DNA from 2 places in the Methylobacterium sp. Leaf100 genome. Region 2 is predicted to be linked to the other one. Evidence: riboswitches for the same ligand, from Rfam matches in the RefSeq annotation. Region 2 holds a riboswitch; the other holds the start of a gene.
The links. A riboswitch is a leader RNA that binds a small molecule or an ion and turns the genes downstream of it on or off. The one in region 2 is predicted to bind cobalamin.
Positions count from the first base shown of each region.

Region 1: another riboswitch for cobalamin. It lies ahead of ASF25_RS10230 (CbtB-domain containing protein); the one in region 2 lies ahead of ASF25_RS07850 (TonB-dependent siderophore receptor).

Region 1 covers NZ_LMMW01000012.1:470,899-482,564, forward strand. Annotated here, with positions in the region: gene ASF25_RS10185 (malonyl-CoA decarboxylase) at 1-400, opposite strand, end outside; gene ASF25_RS10190 (hypothetical protein) at 627-827, opposite strand; gene ASF25_RS10195 (MFS transporter) at 1,196-2,386, shown strand; gene cobD (threonine-phosphate decarboxylase CobD) at 2,379-3,374, opposite strand; gene cbiB (adenosylcobinamide-phosphate synthase CbiB) at 3,375-4,376, shown strand; gene ASF25_RS10210 (DUF3616 domain-containing protein) at 4,412-5,473, shown strand; gene ASF25_RS10215 (cobyric acid synthase) at 5,765-7,219, opposite strand; gene cobO (cob(I)yrinic acid a,c-diamide adenosyltransferase) at 7,233-7,835, opposite strand; gene cobU (bifunctional adenosylcobinamide kinase/adenosylcobinamide-phosphate guanylyltransferase) at 7,832-8,365, opposite strand; cobalamin riboswitch at 8,475-8,672, shown strand; gene ASF25_RS10230 (CbtB-domain containing protein) at 8,725-8,901, shown strand; gene ASF25_RS10235 (CbtA family protein) at 8,930-9,691, shown strand; gene ASF25_RS10240 (DUF1636 domain-containing protein) at 9,684-10,076, shown strand; gene cobW (cobalamin biosynthesis protein CobW) at 10,073-11,107, shown strand; gene ASF25_RS10250 (DUF4349 domain-containing protein) at 11,113-11,666, shown strand, end outside.
Region 2 covers NZ_LMMW01000011.1:2,013-13,678, forward strand. Annotated here, with positions in the region: gene ASF25_RS07830 (hypothetical protein) at 1-274, opposite strand, end outside; gene ASF25_RS07835 (ABC transporter permease subunit) at 271-1,749, opposite strand; gene ASF25_RS07840 (DUF3526 domain-containing protein) at 1,779-3,167, opposite strand; gene ASF25_RS07845 (ABC transporter ATP-binding protein) at 3,164-3,886, opposite strand; gene ASF25_RS07850 (TonB-dependent siderophore receptor) at 3,886-6,030, opposite strand; cobalamin riboswitch at 6,380-6,589, opposite strand; gene ASF25_RS07855 (response regulator) at 6,787-8,508, opposite strand; gene ASF25_RS07860 (response regulator) at 8,508-8,969, opposite strand; gene ASF25_RS07865 (ATP-binding protein) at 8,973-11,204, opposite strand; gene ASF25_RS07870 (efflux RND transporter periplasmic adaptor subunit) at 11,558-11,666, shown strand, end outside.

The sequences.
Region 1 (11,666 bases), on a different contig from region 2:
CGAGGGTGCCGTCCCGGGCGAGGTTGAGGCGGCGGATCAGTTCCTGGCTGCGCGGCTCGGCTGCGTCGTGCAGAACGCCGAGCGCCGCCCGGGTCGGGTCGGCACGGTAGGCCGCGATGGCCTCGTCGACAGCCTCGTGGTCGGCGGCGAACTCGGTGGCGACGAGGCGGAGAAAGCTCGCCCGTTCGGGCCGGGCGAGGCTGGCGTAGCGGTCGAGGATAAGGCGGGCGAGGGCGACGCCCGAGGCTTCGCCGCGGCGGGAAATGAGATCCTCGCAGAGCTTGACGAGTTCCCCCGGATCGGCACGGGCGGCGAGGTCGCCGCGTCCGAACCCGATGAGGTCGCGGCCGCGGTCGCTGATGGTCTGCAGCAGATCGCCGAAGAAAGAGATCGCCGCCATGGAAGCTGCCCGTCCCCGTGCTGGCGCCCGGACCGGGCGTATCCACCCCACGCATCCGCGCAGGGTTCGACGAACCTTCTATGACGGCCCCACTCGAAGGACCAGGGACCGAGGCGGGTTCGCAGTCACGGCCCCCAAGCTTCGGCGAGGGATGGACGAAGGCTCTTTCCGCGGAACCGCCGAACGCCTGCGTGGACTCGGATACGAGAAAGGAACGCCGTATCCCTCAGCGCGCATCCCCGCCGGCAATGATCTCGGCCCGGTCGGCCCGCTCCCGCCAATCCTCGACCCCGTGCTGGCGCGCGAAGCGCAATTCGGCAGCGCGCAGGGCCCGCATGGGATCGCGGGCTCGAACAATGGCAACGGAGCCGACGGGGAACGGTACCCCGAGAATCTCCTTGGCGAACTCGATACGGTAATTCGGCATGCGAGGCTCCGTCATCGGACCCGGCACCGCGCTCCGGTGGAACGAAGCGTGGCATCACCCGATCCCGTTCACGATCAGACCGCAAGAATCCGCGTATTCCAAGAGCCTCGCCCGGCTTGTACGCCGTCTTCGGGTGGCCTTGGCCGTCAAATCGTGCAGTCCCTACCTCGAAAACATGAGAACGGGCTCATCCGAAGGTAACGGTCCTGCGACGACGCGTCCGGCCGGCCCGCTCCACCGGCCTTGCCGACACGGCCCGCTGGGCCTTACTCACCCCTCCTCACCCCGATCGGAAAGTTTTCGGCCATGACGCTTTCGGCCATGCCAGAGACGTGCGCTTGGTGCCCGGCGGCGACACGGGGCGCGGCATGAGCGGAACAGCACCGGCGACGGACCACGACTTCACCCTTCGGGCACGCCTCGGCCTCACCCTCATCGCCGGGGGCGCCGTGGCGAACATCTACTACAACCAGCCCCTTCTCGCCCTGCTGGTGAGCGAATTCGGTGACCGGGCGGCAGTCCTGGTGCCGACCGCTTCCCTCGTCGGCTACGGCCTCGGCATTCTGTGCCTCGTGCCCATCGGCGACAGCCTGCCGCGGCGCGGCCTGATCCTGGCGCAGATGCTCGGCCTCGCCGTGGCCCTCCTGGCGGCGGCCATGAGTCCCAACCTCGGAGCGCTCGCAGGAGCGAGCCTCGCCATCGGGTTCCTCGCCTCGGCCGCGCAGCAGGCGGTGCCATTCGCCGCCGAACTCGCCCCCGACGCCACCCGGGGCCGCATGGTCGGCCAGGTGATGACCGGGCTCCTCAGCGGCATCCTCCTGGCGCGGACGGTGAGTGGCTTCGTGGGCGCGCAATACGGCTGGCGCGCGGTGTTCTACGCCGCCAGCGCCGTGGCGCTGATCATCGCCGGGATCGCCGCCGCGACCCTGCCGCGCACGGCCCAGACCAGGCCCCTGCGCTACCGCGCCCTGATGGTGTCGATCCTCCATCTGGTTCGCACCCAGCCGGCCCTGCGCCGCTCCAGCCTGTGCCAGGGATTGCTGTTTGCGAGCTTCAACGCGTTCTGGACGACCCTCGCCCTCCTGGTCGAAGCGCCGCCCTTCGATCTCACGGCGGCCGGCGCCGGGCTGTTCGGCGTCATCGGGGTCGTCGGCGCGTTCATCGCGCCGGTCTCGGGCCGCTACACCGACCGGCGCGGCGCCCGGCCCGTGGTGGTGGCCGGCAGCCTGTTCGTGGTGGCGGCCTTCGTGGTCCTGTGGGCCGGCGGCAACGTCTCCCTCGTGGCCGTGGGGCTCGGCGTTCTCCTCATCGACATCGGCCTCAACGGCGCACTCATCGCCAACCAGACCCGGGTCTACGCCCTCGTCCCGGGCGCGCGCGGACGGGTGAACACGGTTCTTTTCACGGTGATGTTCGTGTTCGGGGCGCTCGGGGCCTTCGCCGGCAGCCAAGCCTTCCTCATGGCCGGCTGGCCCGGCGTCTGCGCCGTGGGCCTCGCCCTCTCGGGCGCCGGCCTCCTCGTCGCGATCCTCGAGCCCGGGACGCCGAAGGTTACCTGAGGACCCGGGAGAGCCGGCACCATTCGGTCCTGTCCGCCGGCAGGCCGAAGCGCAGGCGCGCGGGGGCCGCGGCGAAGCGCCGGACGTAGATCCCGGCGGCGCCGAGTCGCGCGAACAGTTCCGGCCCGTTCGGGAAGTCCGCCGTGCGGAACAGGAGAGTTCCGCCGACCACCCGCCCACCGGCGCGGGCGATCATCCGGTCGAGGCGTCCCGCATCGGCACCGCGCGCGACCGACGCGGCGCAGCGCCATTCGGCATCGGCGAGCGCCGCCCGGCCGATGGCCAGCGCCGGTCCCGACACCGCCCAGGGGCCGAGCGCCTCCGCGAGGCGGCCCGCAAGGGTAGGCTCCGCCAGGGCGAAGCCGAGTCGAATGCCAGCGAGCCCATAGGTCTTGCCGAAGGAGCGCAGGACCACGAGACCCGGCCGGAGATGCGGCCCGAGGGAGTCGACGGTTTCGAGATCCGCGAAGGCTTCGTCCACCACCAGGAGGCCGCCACGTGCCGCCAGCCGATCCGCGTGCGTGCGGAGCGTGGCGCCGTCCCAGGTCCGCCCGTCGGGGTTGTTCGGATTGACCACCACCACGACGTCGGCCTCCGCGTCGAGCGTCGACACGGCCACGACGGAATGGCCGGCCCTCCCCCACGCGGCCGCGTGCTCGGCATAGGTCGGCCCCACCACGGCGACACGGGCGCGGGGCCACAGGCGCGGCAGGGTCTCGATGAGGATCTGCGTGCCGGGGGCGGCCGCGATCCCGCGCGGATCGGCGACACCGTAGGCCCGGGCCGCCGCCGCGTTCAGGGCCGCGAGGTCGGCCGACGACGGCAGGCGGTGGAACACGCTGGCCTCGAGGGGCGGACACGGGTAGGGCACCGGATTGATCCCCGTCGAGAGGTCGATCCACGGTGTCGGCGCATCCGGGAACAGGGTGCGCGCCGCGTCGAGATCGCCGCCATGCGCGATGGGGACTGGCTCGCTGACCGAACCCACATGCCCTGGACCGCCTTCACCCATCCGCCCGATACGCTCGCCATCCTGCTGCTCGCCCTGACCGTCGAGGCGGCCGCCGGCTATCCCGACCGGCTCTACAGGGCGCTCGGCCACCCTGTCACCTGGATCGGCGCCCTCATCGGCCGGCTCGACGGGGGGCTGAACACGGGTCGCCAGAACCGCCGCCGGATCATGGGCGTGTTTGGGCTGGTCCTGCTTCTTGCCGCGGTGGCCGGGACCGCCTTCGGGCTCACGGCCACCGCGGCGCTGTTCGGCAACTGGGGCGGCCTCGTGGCCCTCGGCCTGCTCTGCGCCAGCCTGCCGGCCCAACGTAGCCTGCACGACCACGTCGCCCGCGTGGCGGCGGATCTTCGTGACGACGGCTTGACGGGCGGGCGCGTCGCCGTGTCGATGATCGTCGGACGCAATCCCGAAACCCTCGACGAGGCCGGCATCTGCCGGGCCGCCATCGAGAGTCTCGCCGAGAACTTCTCCGACGGGATCGTGGCGCCGGCATTCTGGATCGGCGTCGGCGGCCTGCCGGGCGGCGCGCTCTACAAGGCGATCAACACCGCCGACAGCATGATCGGCCATCGCACCCCGCGCCACGAAGCGTACGGCTGGGCCGCCGCCCGCCTGGACGACTTCGTCAACCTGCCGGCCTCGCGCCTCGCCGGCGGACTCATCGTCGTGGCGGCGCTGTTTCAGAGCGGCGCCTCGCCGGGCGCGGCATGGCGGGCCCTCCGGCGCGACGCCCGACGCCACTGCTCGCCCAACGCCGGGTGGCCCGAGGCCGCCATGGCCGGAGCCCTCGGCCTACGGCTCGCCGGTCCGCGCGTCTACGGCGCGACCTTAGTCGAGGATGCCTGGATGGGCGATGGCCGCGCCGAGGCGGGCCCGGCCGACGTGGAGCGGGCGCTCGCCCTCTATCGCACGGCGTGCCTCCTGCTGTTCGGCCTCACCGCGGTGACGTTCGCCCTCGTCGCGGTTGCGCTGCTATGAGCACGGCGACGCCGCCCGTCCGTCGGAGATACCGCATGATTCGTCCTTCCCTCTTCGCTGCCGCATGGGGACTGGCGTTCCTGTCGCCGGCCCGGGCCGAGATGCTGCAGCCCGTGGGGCAGCCCTACGCCGTCGCCGAGGGACTGGCGGGCGAGATCACGAAGAAGAAGACCAAGCCGGCCGAGGACATCAGCGGCATCGCCTGCGCGCCGGCCGAAGCCGGTCGGCGCAACTGCGTCGTGGTGGACGACGAGGCGGCGGGCGCCCAGTTCGTCACCCTCCAGGGCACGACGCTGACCCCGGGCGCCGTCGTCGACATCGTCGGCCGCAAGCCGCCCACCACCACCGTCGGCGCGCCCCCGACCACGGGCGACTGCACCCTGGGCCAAGGCGCGTACCGCGAGATGGACGGCGAGGCCGTGGCGTATGCGGCACCCGACTTCTACGTCACCGGCTCGCATGGCTGCAGCCGTCGGGGGCGGGAGTTCAAGCTCTCCACCGCGATCCTCGCGCGCCTGCGCGCCGACGCCACCGGGACCAGGGTGGAGACGACCTACCGCCTCGGCGACGCCCTGCGAAATGCCGATACGGTGGGCGCGTATTTTCTGAAGGATCTGGAACCCCGCGAGGGCGGCAAACCGCTCTCCGGTCTCAACGTCGAGGGCCTCGCGGTCATCGGCGACACTCTCTACGCGGGTCTCCGCGCGCCCGTCATCGACGGACGGGCCTTCCTCGTCTCCGTACCCGTCGCGCCCCTGTTCGCCCCCGGCGACGCGCCGCTCGACGTCAAACCGACGACGATCCCCCTCGCCCTCGGGGCCGATGCCGGCATCCGCGATCTCACCACCCTGCCGGACGGGCGCCTTCTCGTCCTCTCGGGTCCGACCCGCAACGGCTTGTCGGTGCCTTATGGGCTGTTCCTCGCGGATCCGTCGTCCGGCAAGGTCACGGCGCTCGGCACCCTTGCGCCATTGGACGGCGACGATTCCAGGGCGAAGCCCGAAGGCGTCGTGCGCCTCGGCCCAGGCCGGGTGCTGGTGGTGTTCGACAGCATACTGAACGGTGGTCCGCGCGAATATGCGGTGGCGATCCCATAGGCGGCCGGCTCGGCGCATCAGGACGGGTCGAACCGATATTGCTCCGGCCTGACCGACCGCCGGCGTGCTTCGACGCGCAGTACCGCGGCGGAGCACCGACAGTACCGAGAACCATCAGGCCCGCAGCCCGAGACAACCCGCGAGGTCCTAGACCGGGGCCAAGGCGCGCCAGTGCGGATGCGCGGCGTGGCATCCTGCACGATGAAGCCGCGGGAATTGCCGACGGAGTCGATGACGGCGATGCCGGCAGCCGCGCCAGTCCTCCGCAAAGATCGCCCCACGCCTGACCCGCTACGCCGCCAGGACGAGCAGCCGGTCGCAATCCACATGGGCTTCTAGGTGGTCGGCGAGCGCGTCGAGCACGGTCTCGATCCCCGCCTCGTAGGCGTGGCCGCCGGACCGGGCGCCGAGGCGCGCGAGCCACGCGGCGCGCTGCGCGTCGTCGGCGAACAGGCCATGCACGTAGGTGCCGGCGACCCGGCCGTCGGCCGAAATCGCCCCGTCCAGGCGCCCATCGGTGAAACGAACGAGCGGGCGCGCCGCGTCGGGCCCGGTGGTATCACCCAGGTGCATCTCGTAGCCCGAGAACGGTACGCCGTCGGGCAACGAGGTGCCGGTGACGGCCTCGAGGCGCTTGACCGGGGTCATCACCGTCTCGACGTCGAGGAGCCCAAGACCCGGCACCGTCCGGGGGGCGCCCTCGATCCCGTGCGGGTCGGCGAGGCGGCGCCCAAGCATCTGGTAGCCGCCGCAGAGGCCGAGCACCCGGCCGCCGCGCCGGACATGGGCGGCGAGATCGATATCCCAGCCCTCGGACCGAAAGACATCGAGGTCCGCGATGGTGGTCTTCGAGCCCGGCAGGAGCACGAGGTCGGCCACGGGGATCGGCTCCCCCGGACGAACCAGAACCACGGAGACGTTCGGCTCGCCCCGCAGAGGATCGAGATCGTCGAAATTGGCGATGCGCGGCAGGACGGGGACGGCCACCACCGTGCGACCCGCCGCGCCTGCTTCGGAGCCGACCAGTCCCAGAACGTCCTCCGCGGGCAGGCGGACGGCGGACGGAAAATGCGGGATCAGCCCGAGGCTGGGCCAACCCGTGTGGCGGGCGATGAGGTCCATGCCGTCGGCGAACAGGCTCGGATCGCCGCGGAAGCGGTTGACGAGGAAGCCCCGGATCATCGCCGCGTCGGCCGGGTCGATCACCACCTTCGTGCCGACGAGGCTGGCGATGACGCCGCCGCGGTCGATGTCGCCGAGCAGGATCACCGGCGTGTTCGACGCGCGGGCAAAGCCCATATTGGCGATGTCGCCGGCGCGCAGATTCACCTCCGACGCCGAGCCGGCGCCCTCGACCACGACGAGGTCGGCCTCGGCTTTCAGATGGGTGAAACTTTCGAGCACGGCCCCGAGGAGGCGCGGCTTCCAGCCCTGGTAGTCCCGGGCCGCGGCCTGGCCGACCATCCGGCCCTGCACCACGATCTGGCTGCCGGTCTCGCTCTGGGGCTTGAGGAGGACCGGGTTCATGTGGACCGAGGGCGCCACTCCGGCGGCCCTCGCCTGAAGCGCCTGGGCCCGTCCGATCTCGCCGCCATCGGCCGTGACGGCGGCGTTGTTCGACATGTTCTGCGGCTTGAACGGCCGCACCCGCAGCCCGCGCCGGGCGAAGGCGCGGCACAGACCGGCGACGATGAGGGATTTGCCGACATCCGAACCGGTGCCCTGGATCATGATGGCGCGGGTCATGACGGCCGGCACCTCAAAACTCGATCCCCTCCTGCGCCTTCACGCCCGCCGCGAAGTGGTGCTTCACGGAGCCCATCTCGGTGACGAGGTCGGCGGCCTCGACGAGGGCCGGCTTGGCGTTGCGGCCGGTGACGATGACGTGGAGGTCGGGCCGGCGGGCCCGGAACGCCGCCACCACGTCGTCGATGGGCAGGTAGTCGTAGCGCAGCGCGATGTTGAGTTCGTCCAGCACCACGAGGCGGATGCTCGGATCGGCCATGAGATCCAGGGCTTTCGCCCAGGCGTGCTCGGCCGCCGCGATGTCGCGGGCCTTGTCCTGGGTCTCCCAGGTGAAGCCCTCGCCGAGGGTGTGCCAGTCGATCTGGTTCCCGAAGGCCTTGAGCGCGTGCTTCTCGCCCGTGTCCCAGGCGCCCTTGATGAACTGCACCACGCCGACCCGCCAGCCATGGCCCAGCGCCCTCAGCATCAGGCCCAGGGCCGCCGTAGTCTTGCCCTTGCCGGGACCCGTGTTGACGATGAGGAGGCCCTTCTCGATGGTCTTCTCCGCCACCTCGGCATCCTGCACGGCCTTGCGCTTCTCCATCTTCTCCCGATGGCGGTTGGCGGCGTCGCTCATGCGTGGTCTCCAAGTTGGGGTTTCACGATCATCGGCAGTCCCGCCACCATGAACACGACGCGGTCGGCCTGTGCGGCGAGGCGCTGATGAAGCCGCCCTGCCGCGTCGCGGAAGCGGCGGGCGAGGGCATTGTCGGGCACGATGCCGAGGCCGACCTCGCTGCCGACCAGGACCACCGGCCCCGGCGCGTCGGCGCAAGCGGAGAGCAGCGCCCCGGTCGCGGCCTCGACGTCGGCCTCCGCCAGGATCAGGTTGGTGAGCCAGAGGGTGAGGCAATCCACCAGTACCGGTCCGCGCGCGGCCGCGACCGCCTCGGGCAGGTCGATCGGCGCGTCCTGCGTGATCCAGTCGGCCGACCTTCGGGTGCGGTGGAGGGCGATGCGGTCGCGCATCTCGTCGTCCCAGGCCTGGGCCGTTGCGAGATACAGCCAGGGTGGCGGCTGCGCCTCGATCACCCCCTCGGCATGGACGCTCTTGCCCGAGCGCGCGCCGCCGAGGACGAGGGTCACACGGGAGAATATCTCGGTCATGGGGGGGACGGCTGCCGCATGGGGCTTCTTTAGCCCGAAACGCCCTTGTGTGGTCAAAGGCGATGCAAACGGCACAGCGGCGCGTTGTCAGGGATCGCGCGACCGCGTAGAAGCATCGGGATCGGACGGTGCCCCGGCGACGGGGTGAAAAGGGAACGCGGTGAGGGGCAAGCGCCTTGAAACCGCGGCTGCCCCCGCAACTGTGAGCGGCGACGGGCCTGCCATCGGCCACCGGAGCGATCCGGGAAGGCGGCAGGTTCCGGATGACCCGCGAGCCAGGAGACCTGCCGTCCGGCACCGGGGACCTTCGTCCTCACCTTCGACCACGGCCGCCGGCGGGGCGGCCAGGAGATCAACCGATGTCGACCAACACCCTCGTTCTGACCGGCACCCGCACCAACGAGCGCCTCGGGGCCGTTCTCGTCGCCGCGTTCCTCGGCCTCGGCCTCGTGTTCATGGCGGGCTTCGCCCCGGCGATGGCGCTCCACAACGCGGCGCACGATTTCCGCCACACCCAGAATTTTCCCTGCCACTGAGCGCCTGGCGCCTGAAGGCAGACACCCCATGATCATCCGGCTCGTGTCGGCGGCCCTGGTCGCCGGCTTCCTCGCGGCTATCGTCGCGACGGGCCTGCAGCTCGCCCTGACCTCTCCGCTCATCATCGCGGCCGAGCGTTACGAGACGCAGGCTCAAGCCCCCGTATCGCCCCCCGCGCCGGGATTCGCATCCCTCGTGGTGCGGGTGCATGGCGGACACGATCACGGCGTGAAGGACCCGGGCGTGTCCGGCGGCGAGACCGCGCCCGCCTGGCAGCCCGGACCCGGACTGCCGCGCATGGCGTTCACGGCGCTCGCCACCCTGGTGGGCGGCGTCGGGTATGCCCTGCTGCTCGGCGCAGTGCTGCTGGCCTGCGGGCGCGAACCGACGCCCGAGACCGGCCTGCGCTTCGCCGTGGCGGGCTTCCTCGCCGTCGCCCTGGCGCCGGCCCTCGGCCTGCCGCCGGAACTACCGGGCATGGACGCCGCGCCCCTCGCCGATCGTCAGTTCTGGTGGGTGATGACCGCCGTCGCCACCGCCATGGGGCTCTACCTCATCGCCATCCGCCGCGCGCCGATCTCCATCGCGGGCGGCCTCGTCCTGATCGTGGCACCACACCTCGCCGGAGCACCCGAGACGAGCCACGCGGCTTCCGCCCTGCCGGCGGGCTACGCGGCCCAGTTCGCCGCACGCTCGCTCGGGATCGCCTTCGTGTTCTGGGCGGTCATCGGGCTCGCCTACGGCTGGGCCTGGACCCTGTTCGGTCGCAAGGCGACGGCGCATGCCTGACGTGGTCACCCTCTACGTCTGCACCGCCTGCCGTGCGGCCGGCGACCCGGCGGAACCCCGCGCCGGTGCGCGCCTCCTCGACGCGCTCCGGGAGGCCGTCGGTGAGCACGGCCAGACCGGCCTGCGGATCGAAGGCGTCGAGTGCCTCTCCGTCTGCAAGCGGCCATGCACCGTGGCGGTGGCCTCGGAAGGGCGCTGGACCTACGTCTACGGCGACCTCGACGCCACCGAATCCGCCCGGATCATCCTCGAAGGGGTCGGCCTCTACGGCGAAACGCCCGACGGCGTCGTGCCGTGGAAGGCGCGGCCCCAGGAATTCCGCAAGGGCGTCGTCGCCCGCATCCCGCCGCTCGCGGCGCACCCTAGTACGGACGCCGCCGAATGACCCTGGTCGAGAAGATTCCCTGCACCATCGTCACCGGCTTCCTCGGGGCCGGCAAGACGACCCTCGTGCGCCACCTCGTCGAGAACGCGAACGGCCGGCGGCTCGCGATCATCGTCAACGAGTTCGGCGATATCGGCTTCGACGGCTCGTTTCTCGCCGCCTGCGGCATCGAAGGCTGCCAAGACGAGGACATCGTGGAGCTCGCCAACGGCTGCATCTGCTGCACCGTGGCCGACGACTTCGTGCCGGCCCTGAACAAGCTCCTCGACCGAGCCGACCCACCCGAGCACATCCTTATCGAGACCTCCGGCCTCGCCCTGCCCAAGCCCCTGGTCCAGGCGTTCCAGTGGCCTGCGATCCGCTCGCGGGTCACCGTGGACGGCGTCATCGCGGTCATCGACGGTCCGGCCGTGGCGGCGGGCTTCTTCGCCGACGATCCGGCGGCCTCCGCCGCCCAGCGTGCCGAGGACACGAACGTCGATCACGACAATCCCCTGGAGGAGGTGTTCGAGGACCAGATCCTCTGCGCCGACCTCGTGGTGATGAACAAGGCCGACCTCCTCGACGCGGCCGGCCGCGCCAAGGTCCGCGCCGAGGTTCAGGCCCATCTGCCGCGCGCGGTGAAGATGGTGGAGGCCGAGCACGGCCGCCTCGACCCGCGCGTCATCCTCGGCCTCGGCGCCGCGGCCGAGGACGACCTCGACGCCAGACCCTCGCACCACGGCGAGGGCGAGGACCACGATCACGACGATTTCGACTCCGTGGCCCTGCCCGTCCCGGCCGCGGCCACGGCCGAGGACCTGGCGATCCGCGTCGGTCGCGCGGCAGAGACCGCCGGCGTGCTGCGCATCAAGGGGTTCGCCGAAGTCACGGGCAAGCCCATGCGCCTCGTCGTACAGGGTGTCGGCACCCGCATCGCCCATCACTACGACCGGCCCTGGAAGAGCACGGAAGCCCGCGACGGCCGCCTAGTCGTCATCGGCCTCAAGGGATTCGATCAGGCGGCGGTCGCCGCCGCCCTGGCCGGATGAGCGCCATGGCGGGACGGAACGGCCGCGCGGCGGCGGCCCTGGGCCTTGCCGTACTCCTCGGACTGGGGGGCTGCTCCGACACGCGCCCGCCGGCGCCCGACACCGCCAATCCCCTCGCGCTGGCCCAGCCCACCCGCAACACCGCAGCCAAGCTCGCCTATACGCACGACCTCACCATCGGCCTGCCGCCCGATCGGGTGGCGGCGCATTTCGCGGCGGCGCGTGACCGCTGCCAGGCCGATGCGGGCCTCGGCTGCATCCTCGTCACGTCGTCCATCGACGACGGTCCGCGTCCGCAGGGGCGACCGCAGGCGCAGATCCAGGTCCGGTTGCCGCACGATTCCGTCGCCCCCTACGTGGCGTTCCTCACGGCCCCCCTGCCGGGCGAGGCGGCGGGCGACGTGGTCCTGCGGCGTCAGGCGACACGGGCCGACGACCTGACCACACCCATCGCGGACGGAGGACGCCGGCTCGCCCAGCTCGCCGCCTATCGCGCGCGCCTCGACGAACTGTCCGCGAAGGCGGACACGCGCGTGGAGGACCTCATCCGCATCGCCCA
Region 2 (11,666 bases):
TCTGCACGCAACTCGCCGCCCAGACGGTGCTGCCGCGCGGTTTGCGGACCCCGCGCCGGGTCATGGCCCGGGCGATGCCGCTCGGCGTCGTGAATCCCTCTGCCCGGATCTCCAGCAGGACCGGCGCGAGGCCGCGCGCGAATCCCCGTGCCCGGGCGATGGCGGCGCGCCGCCCGGCATCGCCGCAACGGCGTGGTCGCGGGCCGGCACCGGAGGTCTCGGGCATGGGGTCCATGGGGTGTGCGGGCAGGGAACGCCGGGCAGTCCGCTTCACGCCGGCCAGGCTTTCAGCCGGGCCCGGGCGGACAGCGCGAGACCGCCCGCGAGGACGATGAGCCAGGCCAGGGTCATGAGGGCGACCCGGCGCCCGGCTGTCAGATCGATGCTGGGCTGGAAGCGGGGCACGGCGTCGTAGGCGTCGAAATCGAGGCGGGCCTGGCAGCCGGCGCAGACCGGCACCGGGTTCAGGGCCTGCGCGACGATGCGCGGCTCGAAGAAAGCCCGCAGGGTCCGCCGGTAGGCAGCGGCCGAGGCGAGGAAGGCGGCGTGCCGCCCGGCATCGGTGCCGGCGGCCCCCTGGAGGGCGAAGTCGAAGGTGGTGACGGGCGAGGCCAGGGCGAGCCACCGGCTCAGCGCGGCGCTCTCCCGGTCGTGCGCGCGAAAACTCTCGCGACGCGCATCGAGTTGTACGTTGTAATGGGCGTCGCGGGCGAGACGCTTGATCTCGGGCGCCTCGACGAGCTCGGTGCGCCCCGCCGCACCGGGGATCCGGGCCAACCACTGGGCCGTGAGCCGCGGTCCCGCGCCGCCGTTGGCGAAGGCGTCCTGCACCTGCCGGCTCGCATCGATGGCGGCGATGCGCGAGGGCTTGTCCGTGAGACAATCGACCGCGATGGAGGCCGCTGCCGGGACCGCCACCGTGAACAGGGTCCAGGCGAGGACGAGGATCGACAGGGCGGCCACGGCGCCCCGCCACAGGGTCGCCACGAGGGCGCAGGCCGCGACCCACACGAGGATGTAGGCGGCGAGCGCGCCCGCCATCAGCCCCAGGGTGACGCCCGAGCCGGCGAGGGACCGGATCGCGCCGGTCAGCCATAGGGCGAGACCGGTTTGCCCGAGCACCGCCACCACGAGGATCCCGGCCACGGCCCCGAACTTCGCCCCCGCCACGGCACGCGGCCCGATGGGCTGGGCCGCGATGAGCCGGAGCGTGCCGGAATCCCGTTCCACCGAGAGGCGGGTGCCGGCGAGCGCGATGATGGCGAGCGGCACGAGCACGGCGAGTACGAAGGCGAGATCGAAGGCCCCGAGCTTCAGCCGCGCCGCCGACCCGAGTTCGTACGCGACATCGTCGAAGACGGTGCTCGACCCGAAACTCACGCGCATGAACGAGGGCTGCACGTCGGACTGCCCGGTGGCCAGGGCAGCGAGCGGGGTCGGCGGCTTCACGGCGTGGACGGTGAGGAACTGCGTCATGTAGCCGAAGGCGTTGGTCGGATCCTGCCAGTAGTTGATCTTCACCGGCGTCGCCCGTGCGTAGCGGGCGTAGGCCTCGCGGGCGGCGACGATGGCCCGCCCCTCTTCCGCGGCCAGCGTCGCGAGGGCGGCGCGCTCGGCCTCCACCCGTACGGCCCCCGTATGGGCGCCGAGCAGCAGGGCGGCGAACAGGGCCGCCAGCACCGCCCAGGTCAGCCGCTCGCGCAGAACCATGCCGGTCTCGGCGGCGAGGAGGCGAAGGGCGCGCCTCACGGCGTGATCCGTTCTCCATGGCGTCAGCTTCATGGCGTCAGCCGCCGGACCGCCAGGACGGCGGCTCCGCCCAGGACGGCGAGCCACGTCGCCAGGATGGCGAGGGGCACGGCCCAGGCCGCGTCTGCCAGGGGCATCGGGCCATGATCGAAGGGCGGCACCGTCTCCCAGAGGTCGTGGTCGGCGGTGTAGCGGCGCTCTCCGCCCTGCGGATTGTCGATGATCGCCTGGTTCATCCGCCGCGAGATGCCCCGGCGGTAATGCTCGGCGGCCCAGACGAAGCGGACATGCTGGGCAAAGTCCGTTCCCGCGAGGGCGGCGGAGAGCGCCTGGAGGGCGATGCGCGGGGACAGGAGCCCAGCCCAGGCATAGGCCCGCTCCTGGCGCAGCAGGCTGTCGAAGAAGGCGCCGAACGCGGCATCGAACACCGCGAAATTGTGCTGCTCGTTCTCGCTCATCATCAGGCCGCGCAGGTCGACGGGCAGGGCGTCCGGGTCGGTGACGCCGTAGCGGGCGAGGACGGCCTTGGCCCGGTCGTCGTTCGCTTCCGCGGTGCGGTGCCCCCGGAAGGTCTCCTCGATCCGGGCGCGGGTCTCGCCGTAGGAGAGCGCCGGTGTGGTGGCGTCCACCGCGACGGTGGCGAGGCGGGGAGCGGCCACGCAGACGAGCACCCAGGCCAGCAGCGATGCCGCCAGCGCCGAGCGGGCCGTGCGGGCCGTCAGCGACAGGGTCATGGCCAGAACGAGGAACAGGGTCGCATAAACGAGCTGTGCGGCCACCCACGGGACGAGGCGCGGCCACACCTCCCAGCCGGGCGCGTCGAGGCTCACCGCAGCGAGGCCGCCGAGGACGAGCAACGGCAGGCCGACGAGGAGGGCCAGGGCGGCGAGGAGCGCGCCGAAGCGGGCCATGAACAGCCGGCCTGGCGCAGCGCCGTTGCCGAGTGCCAGCCGCAGGGTACCGCGCTCGCGGTCGGCGGCGAAGGCGGAGAAGCCGAGGAGGATCGCGGCCAGGGGCACGATGAGCTGGACGATGTCGGCGACGCTGCCGAGGCCGGCGCGCGCGAGCGGGTTGGCGTCCTGGACCGCCCGGAAGACCGCATCGTTGAACAGGTGGGCCTCGATGCGGACCATGCGGCCGGTATAGGGCTCGATGCCGGGATCCAGGATCGCGAGCGGCGCGGACGGCTTGAACACCCACAGCCCGTAATGATCGGCCGAATGCGGGTTCTTGGCGTCCTGGCCGAGCCAGCGTCCGCGCTCGGCCTGCGCGATCGCTCTCACATCGCCGGCATCGCGCACGGCCTGTCGCCAGGCTCCGGCGAGGGCCACGCCGAGGAGTACCACCAGGACGGCGCCGATCCAGCGCAGGCGGGCGTCGCGCAGGAGCTGACCGAGTTCGGCCCGGACCAGCCTCACGACGCGAGCCGCTCGATGTAGAGGCGCTCCAACGCCGCATGGTCGAGGTGTGCCGGGCTGATCTCCTCGACGATGCGTCCGGTCTGGAGCACGCCGACCCGGTCGGCGACCTCCTTGACCCGGTAGAGGTCGTGGGTCGCCATCAGCACGGTTGTGCCGCGGGCGGCGGCCGCCCGGACCACGGCCGAGAAATCCGCCGACGCGCTCGGATCGAGGCCCGAGGTCGGCTCGTCGAGGAGCAGCAGCCGGGCGCGGCGCGCCAGGGCGATGGCGATGCCGACCTTCTGGCGCATGCCCTTCGAATAGGTCGCGGCCTTGCGCGCGTGCGCCTCGGTCGCGAGACCAGCTTGCGCCAGCAGGCGGTCGGCCGCGTCGCGAGACAGGGCGAGCCCCGCCAGCGTCGTGAAGTAGCGCAGGTTCTCCCGGCCCGAGAGCGTGGGATAGAGCGCCACCTGCTCGGGGATGTAGGCGATGGCCGCCCGCGCCGCGATGGGGGCGGCGCCCGCATCGATTCCACAGACCCGGACCGTCCCGCTCTCCGCTTTCAGGAAACCCAGGATGAGGTTGATGGTCGTGGTCTTGCCGGCCCCGTTGGGGCCGAGCAGGGCGAAGACTTCGCCCGCATGTAACGTCAGGGTCAGGCCGTCGAGGGCCCTGCGACCGCCGAAGGTCATGACGACGTCGCCGATCGCCAGGACCGGTTCGCGCGACTCCAGCATCAGAACCGCACCGAGACGGTGCCGGTGAAGCGTCGCGGTGCGCCGGGATAGACCCGGAACACGTTGAGCGAGCTCTCGTAGATCTCACTGTCGAAGATATTCTCGACGTTGAAGCCGAAGCGGATGTTCTCGTAGCGGTAATACGCCAGCGCGTCGGCGACCACGTAGGCCGGCAGGACGAAACCGGTGCCGCCCGCGTCGCCGGCGCGTTCGCCGACCCCACGCACGCCGCCCCCGATCCCGAGGCCCGCGTAGGGGCCGGACTGGACTTCATAGACGGCGAGCAGGCTGCCGCTGTGCTTGGGGATGTTGATGAGGGGGGCACCCACGGGCAGGACGTTGTCCTTCGTCACTACGGCGTCGGCGTAGACGTAGCCGCCGATGAGGCGCAGCTCCGGCGAGATCTGGCCCGTGGCCGTGAGTTCGAAGCCCTGGCTGCGCACCCCGCCCGCCGCGAGGGAGAAGCCGCTGTTGTTGGGGTCGGGCGTCAGTACGTTCTCACGCTCGATATGGAACGCCGCACCGGTGAGGCCGAGCGCCCCGCCATAGAGGTCGAGCTTGGCGCCGACCTCGTAGCCGATGCCCGTCTCGGGGGCGAACGGCACCCCGCGCGAGGCCGCCGCCGCATCTGGGCCGATGTTCGGCCGGAAGCTCGTGCCGACATTGGTGTAGAGGGCGAGTTCGGGGAGCGGCTGATAGACGAGTCCGGCGCGGGGCGTCGCGGCGGCCCGCGACTGCTCGACGTCGCTGCGCGGAATGCGCTCGCGGAACGACTGCTCGAAGAAATCGAACCGGACGCCGAGCAGCGCCTTCCATTCGGGGCTGAGCGCGATCTGGTCCTGGGCGTAGAGGGCCGTATTGGTCACCCGCTCGAGGTTGTTGCGCGGGATGGTGAGCGGCGGCAGGGGCTGGCCGTAGCGCGGGTTGTAGATGTCGATGGAAAACGGGTTCTGCCGGACGTTCGAGCGCAGATAGACCGTGCGGCTGTCGGTGCTCTCGCGCTCGAAGCCGAGCAGCAGGGTGTGCGCCAGGGGGCCGGTGGCGAAGCGGCCCACCACCTCGGCCTGGCCGATGGCGGTGTCCCAGCGGTAGTCCCGGAAGTTGCGGTCGCGGGCAACGGTGCGATTGTCGGCCGCGATGCTCCGGACCTCGGCGGATTCGCCCTCCAGGGTGCCGGTGTTGAAATGTGCGCCGAGCCGCATCTGCCAATCGGCGTCGAAGCGGTGCTCCAAGCGGACCTGCAGGGTGTTCGAAGTCTGCTCGGTGCTCTGGCCCGGCTCGCCGAGGAAGCGCGAGATCGGCAGGAAGCCGAGCTGCCGGTTGATGGCGATCACGCCCCGGTCGAACACGATGCGGTTGCGCACGAATTCGGTCTCGACGGTGACCTTGGTGTCGGGCGTGATCTGCCAGCTGAGGGACGGCGCCACGAACAGCCGGTCGCCGTCGACGAAATCGCGAAAGCTGTTCTGGCGCCCGCCCGCGAAGTTGAAGCGGTACTGGACCGTCTTGTCCTCGTTGAGGGCGCCGCCGGCATCCACGGTGCCGCGGAACTGCTCGAAGCTGCCCCAGAGGCCGCCCATCTCGACGAAGCGTTCGGCGGTCGGCTGCTTGGTGATGATGTTGACCACGCCGCCCGGATCGCTGCGCCCGAACAGGGCGCCGCCCGCGCCCTTCAGGACCTCGATGCGCTCGACGTTCTGGGTGTCGGGCGGCGGCGGGAACCCTCGGTTGATGGCAAAGCCGTTCTTGAAGATCTCGGACGTGGTCACGCCGCGCACGGCGTAGCTGAAGACCGTCAGGCCGCCGAAGTTGTTCTGCTGGGCGACGCCGGGGGTGTAGTTGAACACCCGGTCGACTCGCGTCGCGGCCAGATCGGTGATGACCTCGCGCGAGGCAACCGTGACGACCTGGGGCACGTCGCGCTGGGGCGTGTCGGTTTTCGTGCTGCTCACGGCGCGGGCCGCGCTGAAGCCCGGCGTCGGTCCGATCAACCCGATGGCGCCTTCCGGCACGTTGAGGCCGATGCCGGCGCCCTCCACCGTGAGCGTCTCCAGGGTGACCGCCGTCTCCTCGGCACGGACCGACGGCGTCAGGGACAGGGCCGCGAGGGCGACGCCGAGGCGCAGGCCGTTTTTCAGGAGCATCGTATCGGGTCTCGAACGGGATGAGCGCCGCTCCAGCCCGTCGCCCGATGACGGGACGCCCCCCGGCACCGGCTCAGGAGCCTGAATGGCGTTTGAAACATTATTACGTTGCGAAGCTTGACCATGCAAGCTGAAACCTTGCACGCCGAAACCAAGCAAGCCGAGTTCGGGCACGGGCTCCGTGTCGCCGGGCCGGTTCTGAGCGGGAACGCTTTCGGGAAAGGGGTGATCGATCGCGGCCATCAACACCATCCAAATGGTTCTGGACGTGTCAGGCCGAGCAGCACGGGCGCGCGCCGACCATGACGGGCCGACGTCGATCATGCGACCCACCGGAGCACCCCGCCCGAGAGACGTTCGTCGCCAAGGCAGGTCTCCTGGCTCACGGATCGACGCCTCTGCCTGGCCTTCCCGGTGCATGGCACCAGTGACCGTTCTCGGCAGCGGCTCACCGCTCACAGTTGCGGGGGCAGCTTCGGCATCGCCCCGATAGGCTCGACCGAATTCCCTCTTAGCTCGCGATCCGAGGACCGCGAGAACCTTGACGGCTGTACGGTTCCATCCGGGTCCGGAGAAGTCAAGGCCGAGCGCCCTCGGCCGCCGATCGGAACGTCACGGCGCGAGACCTGCCGGGCCGAGACACGCAGGATCATGGCGAGCCCCGGCGCCGCGCACACCGAGGACGAAGGCGGCGAGGTCCAGGACGCCAGCCGGCTGTCTTCCTCGAAACCCGCGGATCCGGGGCGGACGATCAATTCAGCTGCCGGAGGAGCCGCCCGAGACCAGGCGCAGACCGGGCGCGGGTCGATTCACGATGGCCTCCCCGACCTTGCGTTCCAACTCGCCGTCCCGGAACGGTTTCTGAACGATACTGTCGGCGCCGACCGCGCCGACCTTCATCAGGGCCGTGGTGTCCGCATAGCCGGTGACGAACAGAATCGGCAGGCTGGGCCAGCGTTTGCGGATCTCGGTGGCGACCTCGGCCCCATTCATGCCCGGCATCGCGAAGTCCAGCACCACGAGATCGACGCAAGGGTCCGCCTCGAGGGACGCCAGTCCCGCGAGGCCCGAGCCCGCCTCGCGCACCGCGTGACCGGCCTCCGCGAGGCGGGTGGTGGTGACCTCGCGCACAGCCGTGTCGTCATCGACGACGAGCAGGACCGATTGTCCGCCCGGCAAGCGGCCAAGCCCGCATGCGGTCATGTGGGGGGCCTCGTGGACGGCGCTCGTTCCGTCCTCGACGCGGGGCAGGTAGACTCGGATCGAGGTCCCCTCCCCGACGATCGTGTCGATGCGGATGCCGCCGCCGGACTGCTTCACGAAGCCGTAGGCCTGGGCGAGCCCGAGCCCCGAACCTTTGCCCACCTCCTTGGTGGTGAAGAACGGCTCGAAGGCGCGCGCCACCACCTCCGGCGGCATGCCCGTTCCCGTGTCGCTGACGGCCACCATCACGTACTCGCCCGGCATCGGCTGCTCGGGGCGCGTCTGGGGGCCGGTGACCGTGACGTTGGCCGTCTCGATGGTCAGACATCCCCCGACCACCATGGCGTCGCGCGCGTTGATGGCGAGGTTGAGGATGACGAGTTCGATCTGGGTCGCATCCACCAAGGCCGGCCATAGGTCGGGCTGCAGGGTCGTCTCGATGCGCACCGCGCCGCCAATGGAGCTCTGGAGCAGGTCGCGCATGGAGGCGACGGTCTGGTTCAGACTGACCGGGGTGGGCTCCAGCCTCTGGCGGCGGGAGAAGGCAAGGAGCTGCGCCGTGAGATTCGCGCCCCGATCCGCCGCTCCCTTCATCATCGCGAGCCGACGCTTCGAGCGCTCGGTCGAGACCTCGCGCCCGAGGAACTCGATGTTGCCCGAGATGACGGTGAGCAGGTTGTTGAAGTCGTGCGCGACACCGCTCGTGAGCTGCCCGACGGCCTCCAGGCGCTGGGCGAGGCGCAGGGCCTCTTCCACCCGCTCGCGCTCGACGATCTGCATCTGCAATTCGGCGTTCGAGGTGGCGAGTTCCCGCGTCCGCTCGGCGATGCGGAGTTCCAGCGTATCGTTGAGCGCCTGAAGCGCGGCCTCCGCCCGACGCTTGTCGGCCTTCGCCTGGGCCTCCGCCAACGCCCGCAGGACGGTGCGTGGAAGACGCTCGAGGCGCTGCTTCGTGATGTAGTCGACGGCGCCGTTCTTCAACGCCTCGACGGCGGTCTCCTCGCCGAGGGTGCCGGACACGAAGACGAACGGCGTGTCCGGGCACTGCTCCCGTGCGACGGCGAGGGCGCTGATGCCGTCGAAGGTCGGCAGGACGAAATCCGCGAGGATCAAGTCATGACGGCCCGGTAGGGCGGCGGCGGCGAAATCGGGGCGGTCCATCACCCGATCGATCACGTAGGGGCGCCCCATGCCGTCGAGGGCGGCCTCCACCAGTTCGGCGTCGAGATCGCTGTCCTCCAGGTGGAGGATGCGGATCGCGTCGTCGGCGTCCATCAGGTGTTCGATGGCCAGCCTCCCTTGTGCGGCGGCGGCTCGTTCAGGACGGCCCAGAACACGCCGAGTTCCTGGATGGCCGAGAAGAATTCGTTGAACCCAACGGGCTTCACCACGAATGCGTTCACCCCGAGGTCGTAGGAGCGCACCACGTCGGTCTCTTCGCGCGAGGAGGTGAGCATCACCACCGGGATGGACCGGGTCTGCGGATCGCCCTTCACCTTGGCCAGGACCTCCAAGCCATCGACCTTGGGCAGCTTCAGGTCGAGCAGGATCACGGCCGGGTCCTGCAACGCCCGGTTCACGTGTGCGCCGCGCCTGTAGACGAAATCGAGGGCCTCCGCCCCGTCCCGGCAAATGACGATTTCGTTGGCGAGCTGACCCGCTTCCAGTGCCGCGAGCGTGAGCTCGATGTCGTTGGGATTGTCTTCGACGAGAAGGATCGGTTTCAGGTTGGCCATCTCTCAGGGTGCCTCGCCCCGCAAGGGCAGCGTGAAGTGGAAGGTCGCGCCCTCGCCGAGCCGGCCCTCGGCCCAGGTCCGGCCGCCATGGCGCTCGACGATGCGGCGCACGTTGGCGAGCCCGATGCCGGTGCCCTCGAACTCCTCGACTCGGTGCAGGCGCTGGAACACGCCGAAGAGCTTGTCGACATAGGTCATGTCGAAGCCGACCCCGTTGTCGCGGACGAAGAAGACGGCCTCGCCGTCTTTTGGGGGAAGCCGTCCGATCTCGATGACCGCCTCGGGTCGGTTCCGGCTGTACTTCAGCGCGTTCGAAAGCAGGTTCTCGATGACGAGGCGCAGCATGAACGGGTCGGCGTAGGCACGGCCCAGGGGCCCGATCTCCCAGCGCACGACGTGTGCGGGCGCCGCATCGCGCAGAACCTTGCGCCGGACCTCCTCAACCAGGGCGTTCATGTCGCCCGATACCCGGTTCAGGGCGTTGCGGCCCATCTGCGAGAAGGCCAACAGGTTGTCCACGAGGGTTCCGGCCGAGAACGCCGCCTCGATGATGGTGTCGACGTAGTGCCGGCCCTTGTCCGACAGGTTGGCGCCCTCGCGCGTCTTCAGGAGGTTCGAGTAGCCGACGATGTGGCGGAACGGGGCCCGCAGGTCGTGGCTGACCGAGTAGGAGAATGCCTCCAGCTCTTTGTTGGAGCGCTGGAGCTCCTCGCTCAGCGCGGCCAGTTCCTCCGCCCGGCGCAGCACGATCCCGAGGACCGAGGCGCGCAGATCCTTGGCCGCCTCGATCTCCGGGACGCTCCAGGGGAGCGCGCGCCCCTTCAGCGTTTCCTTCCAGATCTCGAACGACTTTCGCGGATGCAGGCGGTCGGGGCCGCCCTCCGGATCGGGCGTCGCCGGCTTGACCGGATTGCCGCCCCACTTCACCGTCCGCACCACCTCCGGCCGGAACCAGAGGATGTAGCTCGCGTACTTCTTGGAAACCGAGATCGCGAGCAGGCCGCTGGCCTCGGTGGCGAAAGCCGCGGCCGCCGGCAGAAGCTCCGACAGCGACTCCGTGGCGAAGACCTCCGCCGCATCGCCCTCGACCGAGAGCCAGTCGTACAGGGTCCGGACCTCGGCCTCGGAAGGCGTCGTGCCGATGACGCGGCAATGGTCGCCCGTGACGATGGCGGCTCCCGCCGCGTTCACCAGCGCCAGGACGTCGTCGGGATGCTTCAACAAACCGTCGACGAAGCTGTCCTCCTCGGCCATGAACCCGAGAAGCCGCGCCTGGACCGCCCCGAGCGCCAAGCGCTGCTCGGCCTGGGCGCCCCGCTCGCGGGCGGAGAGTTGCAGGGCGAAGATCTGGGTGAGGACGTCGCAGGCGTTGCGCGCCTGCAGGGGCACCCGGTGCGGGGTGCGGTTGTGGCAGGAGATCAGGCCCCAGAGCGTGTCGTCGACGAGGATCGACACCGACATGGACGCCATCGTGCCCATGTTGCGCATGTACTCGACGTGCACGGGCGAGACGCTGCGCAGGACGGATTGACTGAGATCGAGGGGCGTACCCGCCGGCGTCAGGGGCGGCGTGATCGGGACCGCCGCGTATCCGGCATCCGGGATGATGCGCAGGCGGTTGCGGCGGTAGAGTTCACGCGCCTGGGCCGGGATGTCGGAGGCGGGAAAGCGCAGATCGAGGTAGGACGGCAGGACCCCGTTTCCGTTCTCGGCCAGCACGGTGCCGTGCCAGTCCCGGTCGAAACGGTAGACCAGCGCCCGATCGAAGCCGGTGATGTGCCGGATATCCTCGGCGACGATGTCGCAGAGCTCCTCGATGGAGCGGGCCACCCGCAGACGCTGTACGAAGGCACGCAGCCGTGGCGTCAGGGCATCGAGCCCTTCCTCGACGGAGGCATCCGCCTCTTCGAGTTCGAGCACGACGAGGTCGTCGACCCGGTGCGCCGCGACCTCGTAGGTCTGCCGCGCACCCGCCGGGCCGAGCGTCACCGTGCGCAGGTAGTGGGCCCCGTCCTCGGCCGGCGCAGCGTCGAGGTAACGGCGCACCACCGCGACCAACTCGGGCAGGACAGCATCGAGGCTCGCGCCGGCGACGACCCGAGCCGGCGCGTTCGCACTGGCCTGCGCCACGACGAGGCTCGCTGCGTCCAGGGTCAGCAGGAAGCCGTGGGGCTGCACGCTGCCGACGATGTGGATGGGCTCGCGGTCGCAGGCCGTGAGGTCGATCCTCGGCATCGTGTCCATCCGTGGCTTCAACCGGAACAGTCTCCCGCGATGGCGGCTCGTCGGAGCCGGAGGTTTAGGATCATGTAACACTGCGTAACTTCCCCGCCTACGCGCCAACGCCACGGATCGGTCCGTTTGTGAGGGCTCAAAAGTCACATCCGTGCGATGGGCCCGACCGAGCTCGACCGGGACCGCCATCCGGTCGCTGCGATCGGAGGTTCCGGCTTTCGTGGGAGCACGCGCCGCGCCGCCGCTCCGTCGCAGTCCCGGAAGCGCGCGCAGCGACCATTGACGGCAGCGTCGCGCCATAATAAATGTCGAACATAATTTAAAACGTGCCGGTTCGGTGCGAGGAGGCGGGCATGGATGCGAGATGGGTGCTTGGGCTGAGCGCATTGGCGCTCGCGGCCTGCTCGCCGGCCGAGACCGCCGTGTCTCCGGAGCCACCGCTGGTGCAGACCGTCGCGGTCG